DNA from 2 places in the Mesorhizobium sp. M0587 genome. Region 2 is predicted to be linked to the other one. Evidence: predicted binding sites of a transcription regulator. Region 2 holds the regulator's gene; the other holds the start of a gene.
The links. Region 2 encodes PhoB, which activates phosphate uptake and scavenging genes when phosphate is short. Its sites were predicted from a motif close to TGTCATNNANCTGTCAT; they were not measured.
Positions count from the first base shown of each region.

Region 1: the regulator PhoB is predicted to act here: its motif matches at 4,317-4,333, upstream of NKI49_RS32725 (acetoacetate decarboxylase).

Region 1 is NZ_JAMYQP010000079.1:1,019-7,907, reverse strand. Features, by position in the region: gene NKI49_RS32750 (alpha-ketoacid dehydrogenase subunit beta) at 1-6, opposite strand, end outside; gene NKI49_RS32745 (thiamine pyrophosphate-dependent dehydrogenase E1 component subunit alpha) at 6-1,034, opposite strand; gene NKI49_RS32740 (NAD(P)H-dependent oxidoreductase) at 1,037-2,365, opposite strand; gene NKI49_RS32735 (phosphodiesterase) at 2,604-3,371, opposite strand; gene NKI49_RS32730 (3-hydroxybutyrate dehydrogenase) at 3,444-4,232, opposite strand; gene NKI49_RS32725 (acetoacetate decarboxylase) at 4,470-5,258, shown strand; gene NKI49_RS32720 (patatin-like phospholipase family protein) at 5,251-6,405, shown strand; gene NKI49_RS32715 (IS110 family RNA-guided transposase) at 6,551-6,889, opposite strand, start outside.
Region 2 is NZ_JAMYQP010000035.1:4,518-11,406, reverse strand. Features, by position in the region: gene pstC (phosphate ABC transporter permease subunit PstC) at 1-189, shown strand, start outside; gene pstA (phosphate ABC transporter permease PstA) at 186-1,502, shown strand; gene pstB (phosphate ABC transporter ATP-binding protein PstB) at 1,518-2,342, shown strand; gene phoU (phosphate signaling complex protein PhoU) at 2,380-3,087, shown strand; gene phoB (phosphate regulon transcriptional regulator PhoB) at 3,106-3,795, shown strand; gene NKI49_RS25570 (ROK family protein) at 4,126-5,367, opposite strand; gene xylF (D-xylose ABC transporter substrate-binding protein) at 5,637-6,677, shown strand; gene NKI49_RS25560 (sugar ABC transporter permease) at 6,823-6,889, shown strand, end outside.

The DNA of each region.
Region 1 (6,889 bases), on a different contig from region 2:
GTCCATCACGCCTGCTCCGTGTAGACATAATTTCCAGTGTCGCGAACGTCCGGTGACGGGCTCGCCTTGGCGAATTCGATACCGTCGGCGATCTCCTGCGCCACGGCTTCGCGAATGGCTTCGATGCCCTTGTCGTCGACGAAGCCGAATTCGCGCAGCTCGCTTTCGAACAGGGTGATCGGATCGCGGTTCGACATCCAATCCTCGATCTCTTCCTTGGTGCGATAGCGGTTGCGGTCGCTCTTGGAATGACCGCGATGGCGATAGGTCTTGGATTCGATCAGCGTCGGTCCCTCGCCCGCGCGCGCACGTTCGATAGCCTTGTAGGAGGCCTCGGCGACCTCCGAAAAAATGTTGCCGTTGACGACGACGCCGGGCATCGAATAGGCGGCGGCGCGATCGGCGATGTTCTTGACCGCGGTCGAGCGGGCCGTCGATGTCGACATGCCGTAGCCGTTGTTCTCGCAAACGAAGATCACCGGCAGCTTCCAGACCGCCGCCATGTTCAGCGCCTCGTGGAAAGCGCCTTCATTGTTGGCGCCGTCACCGAAGAACGAGACGACGACCTTGCCAGTCTTCATCATCTTGGCGGAGAGTGCCGCCCCGACCGCAATCGGAATGCCGCCGCCGACGATGCCGTTGGCGCCGAGATTGCCCTTGCCGACATCGGCGATGTGCATCGAACCGCCGCGGCCCTTGCAATAGCCGGTTGTCTTGCCGAAGAACTCGGCGAACATGCGCTTGACCTCGGCGCCCTTGGCGATGCAGTGGCCATGGCCACGATGTGTCGAGGTGATCTGGTCATCCTCGCCGAGCGGCATGCAGATGCCCATGGCGCTGGCTTCCTGGCCGATCGACAGATGCATGGTGCCGTGGATGAGGCCGCGCGTGTAGCACTCCTCCGCGCCCTCTTCGAAGCGGCGGATGAGGTACATCTTGTGGAGCACCTCTCTGAGCTGCTCGGCGCTGTACTGGCGATAGACGAAGGGCAGGTTGGCGCGACTGTCCGCGACGGCTTTGCTGGCTGCGGCCATGGTCAGGCTCCCACGGTACCGTAGACGAGTTTGTCCTGGCGGGCGCGCAGTTCGGCAATCTTGGATCCCGGCGCAGGCGCCGCGTTGGCATAGGTGATGAGCTCGCCCTTCCTGATCGGCGCGGTCACCGAGCCGCCTTGCAGCAGGCCGCAGGGAATGGCCTTGGCGGCATGCGCTTCCGGCGCCGTCATGATCCAGGCGCGGTAGCAATATTCGCCGATCGCATCGAGCTTCTCGCCGGGCTTCATATCCTTCTTGGCCACGGCGCAGACTTCGGCCACGGGCTTGGCCAGCGGCACCATGTCGGCCTTGCCGTAGAGCACGACGCGGGCGCATGTCAGCGGCACTTCCAGCGACGTCAAATGATAGGGACGATGGAAGGTGAAGTACGGACCCTTGCCCATCTTCAAATCTTCCATGCGCTCCGAGATGCGCGGATGCGACATGTCGGCGACGACGAAGACACCCGGCGCGACACCCTTGCCGATCGAATAGTCGACGACGCCGACCCTCGACAGCACGCCGCCGTCCTTCTGCGGCACGAGGACTTTCGAGAGTTCGCCGAGCGTCGCCGCCGGGCCGTGCATGCCCGCCTTGTCGGGGACAAGACCGGTGGCGTTGGCGATCGCAGCCATCTCGACCATGGTCTTGGAGCCGTCGACGAATTCGACCAGCATGCGCACATTCATGTGCCGGCGCTGGGCTTCCTCCTCATAGGCGGGTGGCGTGGCATCGATGTTGAGTGGATTGTTCTTGCCCTTGCCCGCGGCGACGATCGGATGGCCCATCGCCGAGACGAATTCAATCAGTTCCATGCAGGAGGATGGCTCGTCGCCCGCACCCAGCGAATAGGTGACGCCGAGCCGGTCGGCCTCGCTCTTCAGATAGGCGCCGATGGTGACGTCGGCCTCGACGTTCATCATCACCAGATGCTTGCCGTGCTCCATGGCGCGCAAGCCGATCTCGGCGCCGACGGCGGGAACGCCGGTTGCATCGATGACGACGTCGATCAGGTCATTGTTGATGACCAGGCTGGAATCGTTGGTGACCGCAATCTTGCCGGCCTCCATCGCCGCCGTCATCGCGGAAGCGTTCGACACCTCGCGCGCATGTCCGGTCTCCTGGAAGGCGATATCCACCGCCCTGGTGGCTGCGGGCAGGTTCAGTTCGGAGATGGCGCCGATCTCGATGCCGGACATATGGGCGACGCGGGTGACGATATCGGTTCCCATCTCGCCGGAGCCTATCAACCCGATGCGGATAGGCTTGCCCGACTTGGCACGTTCCTCAAGATCGCGGGCAAGACCCGTCAGCGAAACATTGGAAGCCATAGCGCTCATTCCTCCCACTTTGCAGGCTGTTCAATTGCTTGACGGGTATTGAACATCTGTATTTCTGTCAAGACTAATGTCCAAATCCGGGTGCTTTTAGCGCACTTTCGCGGAGGCCCTGGCGCGGGCCAAAAGTGGGCAACGGCAGCCGCGGTGCGGGACAGACAGCCACCGGCCGCGACAGGCACCTTATCACGACCGTCGACCTTCTTCGGAACGGAGAAACTGCGCAACCCGATCAGTCACCGGCCGCGCCGATTGGAAAATCCTGGAAATGGACGATCACTCCATCCGCATCGATCAGGATCACGGCATAGGCGGGCGGCTCGTGCCCCAGGCTCCAGCTGTCCGAAAAATCGAGCGCGCTCTGGTGATTGGTGCTGCGCAGCGTGCTGACGGGAATGCCGCGCCAGCTGCCGGCGATCAGCCGATGGACATGTCCGGCGAAGATGTGACGGACATTGCCGTGACGGCGGAGTATCTCATAGAAGGCATCGGCGTCGGCCAGCCTGACCTCGTCGAGCGCCGGCATGTGTATCCGGAACGGCGGGTGGTGCATGAACAGGAGGACCGACCGGTCCTGCGCCTCTTGCAGCCTTTCATCCAGCCATTCGAGACGCGCCTCGCACAGCCTGCCTTCGACATGCCCGCTGTCCAGCGTGTCGAGCAGGACAAGGCGGCCCTCGCTGCCGTCGACCACGCTCTGCACGAAACCGCGCTCAGCAGCCGCTTCCGGGAACATCTCGAGGAAAAGCGCCCGGTCGTCATGGTTGCCGAGCATCAGCCGCCAGGGCGGACCGAACCCCGTCAATTTTTCCCTCAGCGCTGCGTACGCGGCACGCTCGCCGTCATTGGTGAGATCACCTGATATCACCACCAGATCGGCATCGGCATGGTTCTTGCCGATATCGGCAAGGCAGGCTTCCAGTCTTGCCAGGGGATCCGAGCCGTACAGAAGACCGCCCGGCGTCATCAGATGCGGATCGGATAGCTGGATGATTTTCATGGCCGTGACGCAATGTTTTCCTGCTGGCGCTCGTCGGCACCAGCCGGCAAACCGATCACCCCAGCCAATCCTCTACTGCGCCGTCCAGCCGCCGTCCATCGGCAAGGTCGTGCCGGTGATCTGCCTGGCCGAATCCGAGCACAGGAAGAGCGCGAGTGCGGCAAGCTCCTCAACGGTGACGAATTCCTTGGTCGGCTGGGCCGCCAGCATCACATCGTGCTTGACCTGCTCTTCGGTCATGCCGCGCGCCTTCATCGTGTCGGGGATCTGCTTTTCGACCAGCGGCGTCCAGACATAGCCCGGCGCGATCGCGTTGACGGTGACGCCGTCAAGCGCGGCCTCCAGCGCCACGGTCTTGGTCAGGCCTGATATGCCGTGCTTGGCCGCGACATAGGCGGACTTGAACGGCGAGGCGACCAGCGCGTGCGCGGAAGCCGTATTGATGATGCGGCCCCATTTGCGCGCCTTCATGCCCGGCAGCGCCGCCTTGATGGCGTAGAAGGCGGCCAGCAGGTTGATGCGGATGATGGCTTCCCACTTGTCGTCAGGGAATTCCTCGATCGGCGCGACATGCTGGATGCCGGCATTGTTGACCAGGATATCGAGACTGCCGAACGCGGCTTCTGCCTCGTGCACCATGGCGCTGACCGCCGCGCCGTCCATCACGTTGGCATCGGAGTAACGGCACTTGACGCCGAAATCCTTCTCGATACCGGCACGCTCCTGCTCGATTGCCGCCGGATCGCCAAGACCGTTGATGGTGACGTTGGCCCCTTCGGCTGCAAAGGCCCGGGCAATGGCCAGGCCGATACCGCTGGTCGAGCCGGTGACGAGGGCGTTTTTCGAAGACAGGGAAGCCATGGCGATCTCTCGAGAAATGGGAGGGAAGGTGACGATATATTTGTGCGTCGCAGCATGACAATGCCAGAGCCATATGTCGATGCGATTACAGCCGGACGACCGTGCCGGCACGGGCCGTCGCCGCCGTGGTCATCAGGGCTGACACGGCAGTGTCATGGTGCCGTGCGACATAATCGATTGCGCATTCGCGCGGTCCTTCCTGAGTAATTTTGCCTGAAAGAGCCTTGGGGGTGCAGCTTGGAAATCGCCGATGTCGTGAAGCGTGCCTATGCGATGCCGCTCACCAACCCGTCTTTCCCGCCGGGCCCCTATCGTTTCTTCGACCGAGAATACATCATCATCACCTATCGCACGACACGCGAGGCGCTCGAGGCGGTCGTGCCGGCGCCGCTGGAGATCGACGAACCGCTGGTCAAGTACGAATTCATCCGCATGCCTGATTCCACCGGCTTCGGCGACTACACCGAGACCGGCCAGGTCATTCCCGTGCGCTACAAGGGCCAGCACGGCGCCTATGTCCATTCAATGTATCTCGACGACGACGCGCCCATCGCCGGCGGCCGCGAACTCTGGGGTTTTCCAAAAAAGCTCGCCAGCCCCAAGATCGTGCATGAGGGCGAAGTGGTGGTGGGCACGCTGCACTATGGCAGCGTTCTGTGCGCCACCGGCACGATGGGCTACAAGCATCGCGAGGCCGACCACCATTCCGTGCTCGCCTCGCTCGCCGCCCCCAACTTCCTGATCAAGATCATTCCGCATGTCGACGGAAGTCCACGCATTTGCGAACTGGTGCGCTATTACCTGACCGATGTGACGCTGAAGGAAGCCTGGACAGCGCCGGCCGCGCTCGATCTCAGGCCCCATGTCATGGCCGACGTGGCGCGGCTGCCAGTGCTCGACATCGTGTCCGCCATCCACTTCACCGCCGATCTGACACTTGGGCTGGGCGAGGTCGTCCATGACTATCTTGCTGACCGCGCCCGACCGGGGACCAGCACAAGCCAGTTGGAGAAAACCCGTGCTTGATCGCAAGAGGGAGGCGACCGCCACCATCGAGGAAATCTCGGCGCAGTATGACCGTATCGCCCTGGTTTTCCAGGGCGGCGGCGCGCTGGGCGCCTACCAGGCCGGGGTCTATCAGGCGTTGGCCGATGCCGGCTGCGAACCGACATGGCTGTCTGGCGTGTCGATCGGCGCCATCAACGCCTCGATCATCGCCGGCAATGAATCGAGCCGCCGCCTGCAGCGGCTCGAACAGTTCTGGCAGACGATCTCGGGCCGCAAGATCTGGTCCTATACGCCCGAAGGCGACATCTACCGCGACATCCGCAATCGCACCTCCTCGTGGATGACGATGGCCATGGGCCAGCCCGGCTTCTTCAAGCCGCGCAACCCCAATCCCTGGTTCGAACAGCCCGGCGCCGCGGGTGCCACCAGCTTCTACGATACCGCCGAGTTGAAGGACACGCTGGAGAGCCTGATCGACTTCGATGTGCTGAACGACGGCAAGAAGCGGCTGAGCGTCGGCGCGGTCAATGTGCGGACCGGCAACTTCGTCTATTTCGACACCGAGAAGGTGCGCATCGGTCCGGAGCACATCATGGCCAGCGGCGCGCTGCCACCGGCTTTCCCGCCGGTCCGCATCGAGGGCGAATATTACTGGGACGGCGGCATCGTCTCCAACACGCCGCTGCAATATCTGCTCGATCAGGAAGAAGACCGTTCATCGCTGGTATTCCAGGTCGACCTGTTCAGCGCGCGCGGGGTGTTGCCGCGCAGCATGCCGGACGTGCTGTCCCGCCACAAGGACATCATGTATTCCAGCCGCACGCGCCAGAACACCGACAATTTCAAACGCATCCATGGCCTTAAGATGCGCCTGCTCGATGCGCTGAAGCGCGTGCCGAAGGAACAGCTGACGCCGGCCGAGGAAGCCTTGATCGCGGACTATTCGGATGCCGGCATCGTCAACATCGTGCACCTCATCTACCAGCACAAAGGCTATGAAGGTCACGCCAAGGATTACGAATTCTCCGGTACCTCGATGCGCGAGCATTGGGAGATGGGCTTGGAGGACACGCAGCGCACCTTGCGCCATCGCCAGTGGCTGACGCTGCCGACCAATGCCGAGGGCGTCTCGATCCACGATCTGCACCGCGAGGACCCGACGTAGCTTCCTGATCTCGTCATCCTTGGGCGTAGCGACGCGAAGCGGAGCGAAGACCCAAGGATCCATGTCGCGACCTTAGCCGAAGGACGCAGCGAAGCAGAATTCTGGACCGTGGTGACGCTTCGGAGTCCCGGCATGGCAACTGTGTTCATGCGAATGCTTTTTTATCTCGGATGATGGCATTTAGAACGACGAGAAGCTTTCTTGCGACGGCGATGATGGCCAGCTTCTTTGACGCTGAGCGGGTTGCGATGGCGCTGTAGAAGGCTCTGAAGCGTTCACAGGCTCGGATGGCGCCGAGCGCTGCCATATAGAGGGCACGGCGCACGCGCGATCGACCACCTTGGATCTGGCTCCTGCGCTTGAGCTTGCCGCTTTTGCTGTCGAAAGGGGCAAGGCCGACGAGTGCTGCGATCGACTTGGGTGAGCGCTGGCCAAGCTCGGGTAGGTGCGCCAGCAGAGAGAGCGCGGTGATCTTGGAGACGCC
Region 2 (6,889 bases):
ATCAACCCATTCGAGGCGATGACCACCATCACCGTCAAGATCGTCAACCAGCTGACCGGCGACCTCGAGTTCAACTCGCCGCAGACGCTGGTCGCCTTTGCGCTCGGCCTTACGCTGTTCGCGCTGACGCTGGTGATGAACATCGTCGCGCTCTACATCGTGCGCAAATACCGGGAGCAGTACGAATGACCGACATCCCCATGGGTTCTGTGGTCCCGGCGGCAGCTCATCCGCGCCGCGACATCGGTCTGAAGGCCCGCTACGCAGCGGAACGCCGCTTCCGCATCTATGGCGTGCTGGCGATCTCGGTCGGCCTGGCGTTCCTCGCCATCATGCTCGTCACCATCGTCTCCAAGGGCTACACCGCCTTCTGGCAGACGACGGTGACGCTGCCGATCAGCTTCGACGAGAAGGTGATCGATCCCTCCAATAAGCGCGCCACCGATTCGAGCGTGCTGATCAAGGCAAACTATCCCAAGCTTGCGGACAACGCGCTGATCGCCAAGCTCGGCATCGATCCCGCCAACAAGCCGATGGTCATGAAGCTCAAGGGGTTCCTGTCGGAGGGTGCCCGCGTCCAGCTGCGCGACATCGTCGCCGCCGACCCGTCGGTCATCGGCACGACGCGGAACGTCGATATCCTCGCCGCCGCCAATCTCGACTCCGCCTTCAAAGGCCAGATCGATCTCGGTGTCGACGAAGCGCGCCGCAAGGTGTCGGACCAGCAGATTGCGTGGATGAACAAGCTCAAGGCCGAGGGCTTGATGGCCGAGCATTTCAACACCGGTTTGTTCTCCTATGGCGCCTCCAGCCGCCCGGAAACCTCGGGCATGGGCGTGGCGATCATAGGCTCGTTCTACATGATGGTGATCGTGCTGCTCTTGGCGCTGCCGATCGGCGTCGCGGCTTCGATCTATCTTGAGGAATTCGCCAAAAAGAACCGTCTCACCGACCTGATCGAAGTCAACATCAACAATCTGGCGGCGGTGCCGTCGATCGTCTTCGGCCTGCTTGGACTCGCTGTGTTCATCAATTTCCTCGGCATGCCGCGCTCGGCCGCTTTCGTCGGCGGCCTGGTGTTGACGCTGATGACGCTGCCGACGATCATCATAGCCACGCGGGCCGCTTTGGCCGCCGTGCCGCCATCGATCCGCTCGGCGGCGCTCGGCCTTGGCGCGTCCAAGATGCAGATGGTGTTTCAGCACATCCTGCCGCTTGCCGCCCCCGGCATCCTCACCGGCACCATCATCGGCCTGGCGCGGGCGCTCGGCGAAACCGCGCCGCTGCTGCTGATCGGCATGGTCGCCTTCGTCGCCGACTATCCGAAGACGCCTTTCGATCCGGCCACGGCGCTGCCGGTGCAGATCTACATGTGGGCCAACGAGGCCGAGCGCGCCTTCGTCGAGCGCATGTCGGGTGCCATCATCATCCTGCTCGTCTTCCTCATGGCCATGAACATCACAGCGATCGTGCTGCGGCGCCGCTTCGAACGGCGCTGGTAAAAGAAGGCATCTGGTATGAACATCATGACCGAACAGTCCCTCGAAAACGCGGTGGGCGACAAGATGAGCGCCAAGTCGAACGAAGTGATCAAGATGCGCGGCGACAAGGTCGGCGTGTTCTACGGCGAGAAGCAGGCGCTGTTCGACGTCAATCTCGACGTCCGCCAGAACCAGGTGACGGCGCTGATCGGCCCCTCCGGCTGCGGCAAATCCACCTTCCTGCGTTGCCTCAACCGCATGAACGACACCATAGACTCGGCGCGGGTAACCGGCAGGATCACGTTGGACGACGAGGACATCTACGACAAAAACATCGACGTCGTCGAACTCAGAGCTCGCGTCGGCATGGTGTTCCAGAAGCCCAATCCGTTCCCGAAGTCGATATACGAGAACGTCGCTTACGGTCCACGCATCCACGGCTTGGCCAAGGGCAAGGCCGACATGGACCAGATTGTCGAATCGAGCCTGAAAAAGGCGGCGATCTGGAACGAGGTGAAGGATCGCCTGCAAGAGCCGGGCACCGGTCTTTCCGGCGGCCAGCAACAGCGCCTGTGCATTGCGCGCGCCATCGCGGTTTCGCCAGAGGTGATCCTTATGGACGAGCCCTGCTCGGCGCTTGACCCGATCGCCACCGCGCGCGTCGAGGAACTTATCGACGAATTGCGCCAGAACTACACGATCGTCATCGTCACCCACTCGATGCAGCAGGCAGCGCGTGTGTCGCAGCGCACGGCGATGTTCCATCTCGGCTATCTGGTCGAGGAGGGCGCTACCGACAAGATGTTCACCACTCCCGACGACAAGCGCACCCAGGACTATATCACCGGCCGGTTCGGTTGAGCAGTCCGGGCGAATTTACAGACACGAGGACAAGGTCATGGCCGAACACACAGTCGCAGCCTTCGACGAGGATCTAGGGCAGATCAGCAGGCTGATCAGCGACATGGGCGACCTCGCCAGTTCGATGGTCGGCGGCGCCACCAAAGCGCTGCTGAACACCGACAACGCTCTCGCGCAACGCGTCGTCTCCGATGACGCGATCATGGATGCGCGCCAGCGCGAGCTCGACGACCGCGCCATCACGCTGATCGCCAAGCGTCAACCGATGGCCGACGACCTGCGTCACGTCGTCGGCTCGATCCGCATGGCCGGCGACCTCGAACGCATCGGCGATCTTGCCAAGAACATCGCCAAGCGCGTCGGCACGGTCGGCCTCGCCGCCACGCCGCGCGACCTGTCGCATTCCATCGACGCGATGGCGCAGTTGGTGCTGATCCAGGTGCAGGGCGTGATCGAGGAATATGCGGCGCGCGATGCCGCCGCGCTGACGACGCTGCGGGCCAACGACGAGCGCATCGACGTCAAATACACCTCGGTGTTCCGCGAACTGCTGACCTACATGATGGAAGATCCGCGCAACATCACCGCTTGCACGCATCTGTTGTTCTGCGCCAAGAATCTGGAACGCATCGGCGACCATGTGACCAACATCGCCGAAAATGCCTATTATGTCCTGACCGGTACGCAACTGCCCGCCAATCGCCCGAAGCAGGACGAAACGGCGATGTCGGCGCCGGCGGCCTGACGGCGGGGTGACCGGGCGATGATCGCGCCGCGCATCATGGTGGTGGAGGACGAGGAGCCGTTAGGCGTGCTGCTCCGCTACAATCTGGAATCCGAGGGTTACCAGGTCGAGGTGGTGACGCGCGGCGACGAAGCCGAGATCCGGCTGCAGGAAAACGTGCCGGACCTTCTGGTGCTCGACTGGATGGTGCCGGCGGTTTCCGGCATCGAACTCTGCCGGCGCCTGCGAATGCGCGCCGAGACCGAGCGATTGCCGATCATCATGCTGACGGCGCGCGGCGAGGAAAGCGACCGCGTGCGCGGCCTTTCCACCGGGGCCGACGACTATCTGGTCAAGCCGTTCTCGACGCCGGAATTCATGGCCCGGGTCAAGGCGCTGCTGCGCCGCGCCAAGCCGGAGGTGCTGTCCAGCGTGCTCAAGGTCGGCGACATCGTGCTCGACCGCGAATCGCACCGGGTCTATCGCAAGAAAAGCGAGATCCGGCTCGGGCCGACCGAATTCCGCCTGCTCGAATTCATGATGCGCCATCCCGGCCGCGTGTTCTCGCGCAGCCAACTGCTCGACAATGTCTGGGGCGAGACGATCTACATCGACGAACGCACGGTGGACGTGCATGTCGGCCGGCTGCGCAAGGCGGTCAACAATGGCCGCATGCCCGATGTCATCCGCACCATTCGCGGCGCCGGCTACGCGATCAGGGAAGATTAGGTCTTTGGCGCGGAAGTTCCGTCAGATTGGGCTTCCGAAGGCGGGTCTCGGAGGTTTTGCGACTAGCCGAAAACGGCAGTCACTTCGTCATCCACGGGCGTAGCAAGGAGCGTAGCGACGCAGCGCAGACCCGAGGATCCATGCCGCGACTTCGGAGTGCTGCCACGATGCAGAATTCTGCTCCCCTGCACTCCACGACTACGGTCGCAGGATCCTCGGGTCTGCGCCGCGTCGCTGCGCTCCTTGCTCCGCCCTAGGATGACGACATTGGGACGACTTCGGCAATATCCAAAGTCGACGATGGTCTGCGGCATCGACGGCGGACGCCACTCAGGCTACGTTCTTTCCAGTGCCAGTTCTCGCCTGCACGCCAGGCGCGAAAATCTCCTGGTCGACGAAGGTCAGCGCGCGCATGGCGCAACCTTCCCTGATCAGCGGCAGTTCGTTGGGCTCGGTGTCGAAGGAAATCGATTCCGAGTGCTGGCCGCCGGCGGTCTGGGCGATGGCCTCGCGCAGTGCCGGCTCGATCAGGTCGAAGGCGGCGGCGCTGACGCCGACCATGGCGACAGGCGCCGGGTCGATCAGCGCGAACAGGCTGCCGAGGCCATAGCCGAGCGCCTCGCCGGCCTTGCGATAGGCCTCGCGCTCCGGTCCGTCTTTTTCGCGCGCCGAAGCCGCCAGCGTACGCATGTCGGCGTCGCTGACGTCGACCGGTTCGGTGTCCTCGCCAAGCTGCCTCGCATTGCGCCAGATCGCATAATTGCCGGCATAGGCCTCGACGCAGCCGCGCCGTCCGCAGCGGCAGAGGGCGCCGCCCGGCCAATGGATCATGTGGCCGAACTCGCCGCCCGAGGAATGGGTGCCGGTGAACAGTTCGCCTTTCAGCACCAGGCCCATGCCGATGCCGTGGGAAAGCAGGATGGCTATGAAGTCGTCGCGATAGCGCTGGGGATCGCGCCAGCGCAGCGCCACCGCCATCATGTTGCAGTCATTCTCCGTGGTGGCGGGAATGCCGAACTCGGCCTCGAGTATGTCGGCGAAGGCGATATCGGTCTGCGGCGTGATCGGCGACCACAGCATGGACCGCGCATCGGTGTCGGTGATGCCCTGGATCGCCAGCGCGATGCGGGCGACGCGCCGGACGTCGAGGTCGGGGTCCTCGATCCGGCGCCGCACGATGGCGACGCATTCGCCGATCAGCGCCCCGCGCGCCATGGTCAGCGTGTCCAGCCGGCGCTGCTCCTCGGCGATCACCTGGCCGGCATAGTCGATGACGGCGACGGACAGGAAGTTCAGCGACAGCACCACGGTCATCACCGCCGCCGCCTCCGGGTTGAGGCCGAGGCCGACCTGTGGGCGCCCGCGTTTCAGCGAGCCCGTCTCGCTCGGCTTGCCCTCGGTCAGGATGCCTTCGCCGATGAGGTCGGAGGAAATCGCCGATATGGTCGAGTGGCTGAGGCCGGTGGTCGCGGCGATCTCGGTGCGCGAGGGCTGGCTGGCACGGCGTACGGCCGCGATCACCATCGCCCGGTTGCGCCGACGCAAATCGTCGTGACGGATTCCGACCGACATGCTTCTCTCATATCCTCCCTGTCGCCGTGGTTCTTCCTGTCCCTCGAACGCTGCCGGCAACGTGGGCAAATACTGGCAGAAGCATGCGGTGCTGTCATTATTTATTCGGGGCTCGAAAAAAATTCGAGAGGACATCAAAATCCATCAGAATCGATGTTGACAGCGTTCCGGGGATGGACCAGTGTTTTTTCGGGGCTCGAAAAAATAGAGCCTCTGTGCCGGCCTTCGGGTCAGTTTGGTCGCGCCTTACGCGGCGCAGGGAGGATAATATGAAAAGATTCACAGCCGCCATCCTGGCGGGTGTCGCCATGTCGCTGACGCTCGCGTCGGTCGCCCAGGCGAAAGACAAGGTCATCGGCGTTTCGTGGTCCAACTTCCAGGAAGAGCGCTGGAAGACCGACGAAGCCGCCATGAAAACGGCGATTGAGGCAGCCGGCGACAAGTACATCTCCGCCGACGCGCAGTCCAATCCCGGCAAGCAGCTCACCGATGTCGAGAGCCTGATCTCGCAGGGCGCCAACTCGCTGATCATCCTGGCGCAGGATGCCTCGGCCATCGGCCCGGCGGTGCAGAAGGCGCTGGACGAAGGCATTCCGGTCGTCGGCTATGACCGGTTGATCGAGAACAAGGACGTCTTCTACCTGACCTTCGACAACAAGGAAGTCGGCCGCATGCAGGCCCGCGAAGTGTTCAAGGCCAAGCCGGAAGGCAATTATGTCTTCATCAAGGGCTCGGGTTCCGATCCGAATGCCGATTTCCTGTTCTCGGGCTCGATGGAAGTGCTCAAGGAGGCTATCGACAGCGGCAAGATCAAGAATGTCGGCGAGGCTTACACGGACGGCTGGCTGCCCGCCAACGCCCAGAAGAACATGGAACAGTTCCTGACCGCCAACGACAACAAGGTCGACGCCGTGGTCGCGGCCAATGACGGCACCGCCGGCGGCGTCGTCGCGGCGCTGACGGCGCAAGGTCTTGCCGGCACCGTGCCGGTCTCGGGCCAGGACGGCGACCATGCCGCGCTGAACCGCATCGCGCTCGGCACGCAGACCGTGTCGGTGTGGAAAGATGCTCGCGAGCTCGGCAAGACCGCCGCCGAGATCGCCTCGCAGCTGGCCGACGGCAAGAAGACGGCAGATATCGCCGGCGCCAAGGACTTTACGACGCCGGGCGGCAACACCGTCAAGTCGCTGTTCCTGACTCCGGTTGCCATCACCAAGGACAATCTCAGCCTCGTGATCGACGCCGGCTGGATCAAGAAGGACGAGGTCTGCGCGGGTGTCGCCGCCGGCAGCGTCGCGGCCTGCAACTAGAGGGCTGGCCTCTTCCTGCATTCTCAACGCCGCGGCCCCAAGCCGCGGCGTTTTCTCAAAAAGATTTGTTTTTCCGCATCAGGCGGATAGCTTCTAGGCTGGGTTTCGGTATCCGCGTCAGACGGCCAGCCGGTGCGAGGAAATCATGACCGACATCACGTCCACCACCCCGCAGACCGACACCGCGCGCGCGTCGGAACTCGGCGCGGTCG